Regions from separate parts of the Sporosarcina sp. FSL K6-6792 genome, predicted to be linked through region 3. Evidence: riboswitches for the same ligand, from Rfam matches in the RefSeq annotation. Region 3 holds a riboswitch; each other region holds the start of a gene.
What was found. Region 3 has a riboswitch for S-adenosylmethionine ahead of metA (homoserine O-acetyltransferase MetA). Riboswitches for the same ligand answer to the same signal wherever they lie in the genome.
Positions count from the first base shown of each region.

Region 1 (3,278 bases), 1.6 Mb from region 3:
AAGAAAGTGTTCAATGAAAATGAATGAGTTAGGTTGAGATTTTTAATCTTGCTAAACCAAAAACGGAGAACCTCCAATTATAGGGGTCCTCAGTTTTTGGTTTTATTTTTTCTAAAGACCATTGAAACGCGCTTCTCGCTACGCTCTTTCATACGCTGAAAATTCTCGAGATGTTTCCAAATGGCGATTGCAAATAACAAAGTTGCTATTACGACTGGCCAGTATCCGTCTGCCAATACTGCCATCGCGATGAGCGTGACGTAGAGCATCAGTACACCAAACACGAGAAAGTCTGTTATTAGTGCTACGACGACAAATAATGCAAAACCAATGAGCCCGATCTGCCAGTCGATTGCAAGCAGTACACCAATTATTGTCGCTGTTCCTTTTCCACCGTTAAAGTTCATATAAAATGGAAAGTTATGCCCAATAACGGCTGCGGCGGCTGTAAGAAATAAAAGTAAAGCCAAAAAGGCTTCTGAAAATCCTGCGTTTTCTGCGAAATAGTGCACAAGTAAGACAGCTCCTGCACCTTTACTGATATCGATTACTGCAACTAATGCGCCGAACTTCTTCCCGAGAACAATGGTCGCATTCGAGGCACCGGCATTTTTCACACCGGTTTCTTTCAAGTTAACGCCGGATATTTTCTGCGCAACAACTGATCCATGCAGGCAACCAACTGCATATCCCCATAAGAGCACGCCTACAATCCATAACCACATATCAAGTTCCTCCTAAAATAACGGTAGTCTAAGTGTAACATTCCACATAGACACAAGTTTCAGAAATATTATTCGGTAAACTATTGACAAAGTATTGAGATATCTACTATACTATGTCACAAGATGGAAAACTGAATATCACAAACTCTTATCAAGAGCGGCGGAGGGAATAGGCCCTGCGATGCCCGGCAACCAGCAAGTGACTAACTTGCAAAGGTGCTACTTCCTACAGATTCGTGCGAACGGTCTGAAAGATAAGGGGAGGAATAAGCGAAAGCGTAACCCTCTTCTTAAGCGAAGGGGGTTATTTTTCATTCCAAAAATACCCCTAACGTCTCCGCCCATTACAATCAAATCCATCTAAAAAACTCTGGAGGTAATGACGATGACAAAACTTCAACCCGAAACACTTCTTCTGCACGGTGGACAAAAACCGGATCCTGTAACAGGTTCACGCGCAGTTCCAATTCATAGAACCTCATCATTTGTATTCCGTGATACAGAACATGCTCAAAAACTATTTGCACTACAAGAAGCAGGCAATATCTATACGCGAATTACAAATCCGACTGTTGCAGTTTTTGAAGAGCGTATTGCGCTTCTTGAGGGTGGTACGGCGGCAGTTGCATTCTCCTCAGGTATGGCAGCTATCGCTTTCTCTATCTTGAACGTAGCTGGTGCTGGAGATGAAATTGTCGCAGCAAGCAATTTATATGGCGGTACTTATAATTTATTCGCCGCTACACTTCCACGCTACGGTATCAATGTAAAGTTTGTCGATGCAACAGATCCTGAAAACTTCCGTGCAGCAATTACAGATAAAACAAAAGCAATATTCGCAGAAACAATCGGTAACCCGAGTCTTCATGTACTCGATATTGAAGCGGTTGCGGACATTGCGCATGAAAACGGTCTACCGCTTCTTATTGATAGTACATTTGCTTCGCCATATGGTTCGAATCCTATCGAATTTGGTGCGGATGTTGTCATCCATTCCGCTACAAAATGGATTGGCGGACACGGTACCACGATCGGTGGAGTTGCTGTTGATGCGGGTACATTTGACTGGACGCAAGGGAGGTTTCCTGGCTTCACAGAGCCTGATGCGTCATATCATGGTCTCCGTTACGGAATTGATACAGCAGCGGCGGCATTTGCGACTAAACTACGCGTTCAACTATTGCGTGACTTCGGACCTTGCTTAGATCCAGATAGTGCATTTAATTTCCTCCAAGGACTTGAAACACTGCATTTGCGTGTGACAAGACATAATGAAAATGCCGTTAAAGTAGCGGAGTTCTTGAAAAAACATCCATCTGTCGAATGGGTAACATATACAGGCAACGAAGATCACCCATCTTATGACCTTGCGAAAAAGTACTTGAAAAACGGCTTCGGTTCCATTATTGTATTTGGTATTAAAGGTGGACGTGATGCAGGCCGGAACGTGATTGATAACGTCAAAATCTGGTCGCATGTTGCGAATGTTGGGGATGCAAAATCACTAATTATCCATCCAGCTTCAACGACGCATCAGCAGCTTGGGCCTGAGGACTTGAAAAAATCAGGTGTGACTGAAGAATTGATCAGACTATCGGTGGGCCTTGAATCTGCGGAAGATATTATTGCAGACCTTGCACAAGCAATCGAACTAGCGGTACCAGTAACAGTATAATTTTTTGGTGACAAGAAAGGGCGTGACAATCGTGGAGACGGGGATAGTGGAAATCGGGCATCTGGTATTGGAATCAGGAGTCGTCTTGGTAAATGTACAGCTTGCCTATGAAAGAACGGGCAGGTTGGATGCACCCCATGTACTTGTTTGTCATGCCTTGACAGGAAGTCACGTGACAGTTGGAACGGTTGACTATCCGGGTTGGTGGAGCGGTCTTGTCGGCAAAGGAAAAAGTATCGATACAAATGAATTATCCGTTATCTCTTTTAACGCACTTGGCGGAAGTGACGGATCAACAGGACCGTTAACTGTAAATCCGGACACAGGCGAGCTGTATAGAAATTTATTTCCAGAAGTAACGATTCGAGATATGGTGCATGCAGAACGGAGAGCGCTGACGGTACTAGGTGTCAATCGGTTAAGGGCGGTCATCGGGGGGGCGCTCGGTGGCATGCGTGTACTGGAATGGGGCATTATGTATCCCGAGGCTATGGATATTCTTTTCCCGATGGCAGTGACACCACAATCAACTAAAATTGGGAACATGGCATCTCCTTTTGGGAATAGCAGAAATGACATGGAGAGCTTCTACCCCTTAATCCGTGCGATGAATACGCATGACATCGGCCGTGGTCGAGGAGGCGTTGAACTAGCTTCCCGCCTGATATCTGCAAAAGTGGTGGCGTTTGCTTTTACACACGATCCGATGTATCCGACGGATGAAATTCGAACGTTCGCCTATATGATTCCCAACTCTATATATTGTTTGGTCAATACAAAACATGCCTATGAAAGTTTTTTAACGGAATTTGAAAAATGGGGACTCATCATCAAACAGTCCATGGAGGTGGCGTTATGGCGTCAATCAAAGTCGCTCT
Region 1 covers NZ_JBBOSA010000001.1:3,274,632-3,277,909, forward strand. The annotation lists gene MKZ26_RS16035 (aspartate aminotransferase family protein) at 1-27, shown strand, start outside; gene MKZ26_RS16040 (glycerol-3-phosphate acyltransferase) at 90-725, opposite strand; SAM riboswitch class I at 871-986, shown strand; gene MKZ26_RS16045 (O-acetylhomoserine aminocarboxypropyltransferase/cysteine synthase family protein) at 1,111-2,400, shown strand; gene MKZ26_RS16050 (hypothetical protein) at 2,432-3,278, shown strand, end outside; gene MKZ26_RS16055 (homoserine dehydrogenase) at 3,256-3,278, shown strand, end outside.
Region 1: another riboswitch for S-adenosylmethionine. It lies ahead of MKZ26_RS16045 (O-acetylhomoserine aminocarboxypropyltransferase/cysteine synthase family protein); the one in region 3 lies ahead of metA (homoserine O-acetyltransferase MetA).

Region 2 (3,278 bases), 1.3 Mb from region 3:
TGTGAAATGGCTACTAAGAAGATGATGAACGGAACAGGCCGAACGATGTTAATGACTATATTTAATATTTGAGAAACAAGTTTGTTTTCCAAGATATTATTTTGCCTAGTGACAAATAATAGCAGGCCAATTGCAATTCCAAAAATGGAACCAAAAACGAGAGTGGCAATTACCATGATCAGTGTTTCGCCGGTTGCTTCTACAATCCGGGGCCAAAATGTAAGCCAATCAACGTTCATCTTTTAGGACCTCCTCTATGTCTACAATTAATTCAAGTTCTTTTAATACACGGCTTACAGCATCCGTTTCTCCTTCAAATGAAACAAGTAGATTGCCAAAAAATCGTTCCTGTAATTCTCGAACTGAACCGTAAACGATGTTGAAATCAACATCATGTTTACGTGTAACTTTTGAAAGAACAGGATCACTTGCAATATCTCCTTTGAAAATAACTCGATATAATTTGGTGCCACCTTTTGATTGCCACTCATTAATCAGTTTTTCTGAAGGTAGATCCTGCTGTACGGATTGGATGAATCGTTGTGTTGTCGAATGTTGAGGATCAGTAAATGTTTCAAAAACATCACCCGTTTCGATTACTTCTCCATTTTCCATGACCGCTACTTTGTCGCAAATTGTTTGAATGACATGCATTTCATGTGTGATAAGGAGGATTGTAATACCCAAATCCTTATTCACCTTTTTCAACAACCGCAGTATATCGGCGGTCGTATCAGGATCTAGTGCAGATGTGGCTTCATCACAGATTAGGATATCTGGTGAAGTGGCGAGTGCTCTGGCTATACCTACGCGTTGTTTTTGCCCTCCTGATAGTTGGTCCGGATAATCTTTAGCTTTATCGGCCAGGCCAACGAAGTCCAATAATTCCTCGACGCGTTCCGCAATTGCTTTTTTTGGCATTCCGCCAAGTTTCAAAGGATACGCGATGTTTCCTGCAACTGTCCGTGAGTTCAGCAAGTTGAAGTTCTGAAAAATCATGCCGATGTTGCGACGTTGCGTCCGTAAATCTTTTGAGGATAATGTACTGACGTCGATGTCTCGTATGAAAACAGAGCCTGAAGTCGGGCGTTCAAGCATATTTACTAACCGTAGCAATGTGCTTTTTCCGGCGCCGCTAAAACCGATGATGCCGAAAATTTCACCTTTTTCAACGAAAAGAGAAACATCTTTTACCGCATGTACCTCACGCTTCCCAAGGGCGAACGTCTTGGATGCATTTTTAAATTCAATCATGTATTGACCCCCTAAGTACTTCGTTAATTCTGTGCGGACAATGGATGCAACTAGCAAAATGACTTGTGACCCCGAGCATCTGGCCGCTGAAGCTAGACAGTTGTAAGAACGAAAAAAATCCCTCTTTTTCTTAAAATAGATAAGAAAAAGAGGGATTCTAATAAAAGAAGCCATCTCGTTCTCATCTTCCAAACGCATACGCGTCTGTAGGAGTTGGCACAGTGTTCATTGGTCATGAACCTGTTGCCGAGATGTCATAGGGCCTGTCCCTCGATCTCTCTGGATAAGAAAGTGATGTAGTGCTATTCGATTGTTGCAAGAATTGAATCTAACTCTAGTGTGCAAATTAGGGAAAGTCAATGAATTTACTAAAGTAAAATAATTCAGACTACTAATAACCAAAAACAATTTAAGGATTCTGATACACTTAAAGTGATAGAGAAAGCGGTGTTAGAATGACAATTTTCATATTTATTAGCATTATACTTTTTGCGTCCATTTTACAGACAAGTACAGGATTTGGTTTTTCGATCATGGCGACACCTTTTCTACTCATGATTTTTAATCCGATGGAGGCCATTCAGATAAACCTAGTTTTGTCGCTTGTTATTTCAAGCGCACTTATTGCTAAAATACGTAAAGATGTGGATACAGATCTATTAAAAAAGTTGATAATCGGGAGCTTATCTGGACTGCCAATTGGTATCATTTTGTTCATTTCGGCGGATATCAACAAATTGAAAACGGGCATAGGCATTGTTCTTCTTTTGCTAACACTGCTACTTGTCCTGAACCTTCGAATTAAGAGAACTAAACGTGGGGACTTTGTTGTTGGCGGATTATCTGGTACATTGACGACAGGAATTGGCATGCCAGGTCCGCCGCTTTTGCTCTACTTTGCAGGAACGGCTATGCAAAAAGAAACATTACGTGCAACGACACTCGCGTTTTATTTATTCATCTATTCCGTTAGTCTACTCATTCAAGTGCTTTTTGTTGGTACAACTAAAGGTATTTGGACCTCAATCGGAATGGCACTACCGCTAGTATTTGCTGGATTGTATCTAGGACAACTACTATTCCGTCATATCAGTCAAAAGACCTTTCGGATCTTCACATATGGTATTTTACTATTTACAGGCGTTTATTTATTAATAAAATGAGAAAGTAATTTATAGAATGGAGATGTTTCTTATGAAAATCGCATTGTTTGGGGCAACGGGGCGTGTGGGTGGGGAAGTCCTAAAATTAGCATTGGTAGAAGGGCATGAAGTGACGGCACTCGTTCGTTCACCTGAGAAATTGGCGCCACATGATAGGTTGACGATTATCCAAGGTGATGTCCGTGATGTTGTAGAAGTTTCGTATGCCATTGCTGGAATGGATGTTGTATTCAGTTCGCTAGGCACAGACCAGACAACAACGTTGACTGAGGCAGTTCCTCATATGATAAGAGCGATGGAGGATACAGGAATTAATCGGCTAGTCACAATTGGGACAGCAGGCATCTTGCAAAGTAAGATTGATCCCGAAAAACTGCGTTATGAAGCTGGAGATACAAATCGCAGGCTAACTTTTGCGGCGGAGGAGCACCATAAAGTGTATGACATGCTGCGTCAATCGGGGCTTGAATGGACAATTGTCTGCCCTACTTATTTACCGGATGGTGTTGCAGTGGGGGACTACAGAACTGAGCGCGACTTGTTGCCAGAGGACGGTAAACAAATATCCGTGGGTGACACAGCTGCTTTTGCTTTCGATGAACTACTGCAAGGTGACAATATCGGTTTTCGTGTAGGAATTTCATATTAATAAACAGAGTAGTACTGTCGTTGACAGTGCTACTTTTGTACAGAAAATAGTTGAAAGAAATTTCAGCATCGGCAGGGACATTAACACCCCTAGCTGGAGACTTGCAGGATCAAATTGAATTTTCTAAAGTTTGATTAAACAAATGAAAGGTTGCCCCATCAGTTTTTCATAACTGACGGGGCAACCTTTTTTTATGGACAAAGAATGGCGAC
Region 2 covers NZ_JBBOSA010000001.1:2,928,299-2,931,576, reverse strand. The annotation lists gene MKZ26_RS14355 (methionine ABC transporter permease) at 1-239, opposite strand, end outside; gene MKZ26_RS14350 (methionine ABC transporter ATP-binding protein) at 229-1,254, opposite strand; SAM riboswitch class I at 1,433-1,544, opposite strand; gene MKZ26_RS14345 (sulfite exporter TauE/SafE family protein) at 1,710-2,417, shown strand; gene MKZ26_RS14340 (NAD(P)-dependent oxidoreductase) at 2,449-3,066, shown strand.
Region 2: another riboswitch for S-adenosylmethionine. It lies ahead of MKZ26_RS14350 (methionine ABC transporter ATP-binding protein); the one in region 3 lies ahead of metA (homoserine O-acetyltransferase MetA).

Region 3 (3,278 bases):
TGCTTTTTTTGATGAAAGAATAGCTGACATCCAAGTCGGAGAAAAGCCGCCAAAGATGCAATTTTGGCGGCTGAAGCTTTCTATATGGTTTTTTCTTTTCTCTAGTAAAGAAGTGGCACTTGCTATAAGGTATCACATGATTAGATGTATAATCTTTGCTAAAAGTAAGAAAGGAACGCATTGTACATCGTCCAAGAGTGCCCGAAATTGCATCTTCGGGCACTTACATCCTTCATAGAATGTCATCTATTCTATTCTTCCAAAACAACTGCATTTTCCACTTGAATAGTGTAGGAACGCGACAGGCAACTATTCGCAATAGTATTACTAAAAAGAGTGTGGCTAGAAGTGTCGGAGTCACTTCTAGCCACACTCGGACCCCTCAGTAAGTCTGTCATGAATAGTTAGTCGAAAGCGGGCCGAAAATAATGCAGTGAAAATGAAGGTCATCAAGCCCTACTCACCAGTATTTTATGCAAATAGATGGTTAATCTACAGACGTGGTTTAATTGATACATTTGTCATTAACTAGTTATTCCCATTCATAAGGTGTTTCTTGATACACATAATAATTTAGCCAGTTGGAGAAGAGTAGATGCGTATGGGAACGCCATGTATTCAACGGCTCTTTGCTTGGATCATCATTCGGAAAATAATTTTCCGGGATATCAATACCGACTCCTTTTTGCAAATCACGTGCATATTCCTCCGCCAACGTATCCGCATCGTATTCCAAATGACCTGTGATCATAATATGTTTATTATCTTTAGAAATGACGATGAATGCCCCTGCTTCCTCTGATTTGGCAAGCAAGTGTAGACGGGGATCATTTTTTATTTCCTCTGTTGAAACGGATGTATAACGTGAATGTGGTGCTTTAAATTCATCATTAAAGCCACGTGCAAGATTAATCGTTGGGTCGGATAGTCGATGCGTAAAAACGCCTGAGCATTTTTTCGGCAATTCAAATTTCCCGATTCCATAATGGTGATAGAGTGCTGCTTGGGCACCCCAACAAATATGTAAAACAGAGGTTACATTTTCTTTTGACCATTCCATAATCTCCGTTATTTCTTTCCAGTAATTAACGTCTTCAAATTCTAAATGCTCAATCGGGGCACCCGTAATAATCAGTCCATCGAAACGACGATGTTTCACATGTTCAAATGTTGTATAAAATGCGTTTAAATGCGTTTTACTAACGTTTTTAGAATCATGAGTTGCTGTGTTCAAAAATGTAACATTTACTTGTAGCGGTGTATTCCCTAATAGACGTAGCAGCTGCAACTCTGTTCTTTCTTTTTCAGGCATTAAGTTTAAAATGGCGATGTTCATAGGCCGTATATCTTGGGACGTTGCGCGTTCTTCATCCATTACAAATATTTTTTCCTTCTTCAATAGTTCTCCTGCTGGTAATTGTTTCGGTACATTGATCGGCATGTGTCGTCTCTCCCTTTTCACTTTAGTTTGAATCAAATGATTCAATATAAAAAACCCTCTTTTCTATAAGACAAGGAAAGAGGGTTTAATTAGGGCACTCTGTTCTTATCTCTCAAGAAAAAATCTTGTTGGAGGTAGCACCTTCCTGACTAAGTCAGAGGTTGCTGAAGCTTCACAGGGCCATATCCCTCAGCTTCTCTTGATAAGAATATTCAATTATTTACTATTATACTATTAAAACTACTATTGTAAACCGTCTTTTTTGACGATAATAATCAAAACAAACATTTTTATTTTAATTTTCACGTTAATTCAGCATGAAAATTGCTGAATAATATTTCTTTAGAAAGCCATATTAACGTAGCACTGAAAAAATGAAAGGAGTTGTTACAATGGGAAGAGATGACAATAAAACTGGCGGAAATAATGCACGGTCTTTACCACAAACGCCGAAAAACCAAAAAATAAAACCGGGCGACATGAATGAAGAAATAGCCCGCGAGTTTGCTGAACTCCGTTCCCTGAAACCAAAACGCGAACGAATGAACTCAAATGAAAAGAAGAGAAAATGATTACCTTTGTCATGAACAGTAACTAAAACACTCCCCGCACTGGTATTATCTTGGTGCGGGGCACTTTTTTCAGCCTACATCAGATACTTGCTTCAATTCTTTGGTCATCCGCTCGACCAAGTCAGATCTTCCGTGAAATTGGGCCGGTGTATTTTGGAAAAGTTTTATTTTCCATCCATCCTTTTCTTTTACTGCAATTAGTGTTTGATGAGCATTCAAATTTGGGTCAAGTTCTGTTCCGCCCGGAGGTATCATCCCGACGATTGCACGCAACATCGCAACCTCAGCACTCAGAAAGTACACATCTTTAACGACATTGATAAATGGAGGTGTTGGATGATCTGCAAATATCGGTTCTAAATGTGCAAAAATAGTATTTCGCCCAATTTCTTGACTTCCGTCAAATCCAATCAATTCGCCTTGCTCTGTAAATTGATCAGCCATGCTCTTAGCATCGCGATTATTCCATGCAAGAATTAAGTTATAATAAAGGGTTTTGATTTCAATTAATTCAGATGCTTCCATATCTAATTCCTCCCGTCATTTTTCCTTCATCCGAGATAATCGCTCGGGATGCTGCCTTCCTTTTCTACTTCGACATTCCATGCGATAATTGTCGTACTGTCTCGTACATTTTGTCTTTCGATTTCCATCAATAACTGCGAAATCCCTTTATCAAGTTCTTTTTCATTCAGCACGGCAACGAGATCTGACGGATCCAAAAAAGGTTCCCCCGGGCATTCCACTAAACCATCAGTCGTCAAAAAAATAAGATTGTTCCCTTTTCTCATTTCCCTTGTCCCTGACGTGTAGCATGGTACTGCTTGCTCAAACGTATTCACTTGACCAATCCATTCAAAGAATTGCCTTTGGTTAAGTTGAAACTGATTTAGGGCAATTAATTCCGAATGGAACAGATATACTAAACAATCTCCAACCGAAAACCACCAAACGTAATTAGCTTTCCTGACAACGATAAGACAAGCCGTTTCTCCCATGGCACATCTGCATTCATTCAAAAATTGTTCAGATTGAAAAATTTCAAGTAACTTCATTTCCAAACGTTTAAATCGTGGAGGACCTTTCATATCTAAAATCTCTACCAATTTTTCTTTATGCTGCCCGAGTGTTTGTATAACAAGTTCCGCACTTTCAGCACTTTTATGTGCATCCAAAATAGCCGCTAATTCCCAATCCTCGTTTTGCCAAATAACGCAGCCATCTTCATTTTTGGTTTGTCCCGCTAAAGAATTACCTCCAAATCG
Region 3 covers NZ_JBBOSA010000001.1:1,648,213-1,651,490, forward strand. The annotation lists gene metA (homoserine O-acetyltransferase MetA) at 533-1,441, opposite strand; SAM riboswitch class I at 1,544-1,650, opposite strand; gene MKZ26_RS07860 (hypothetical protein) at 1,834-2,013, shown strand; gene MKZ26_RS07865 (SgcJ/EcaC family oxidoreductase) at 2,083-2,538, opposite strand; gene MKZ26_RS07870 (protein phosphatase 2C domain-containing protein) at 2,565-3,278, opposite strand, start outside.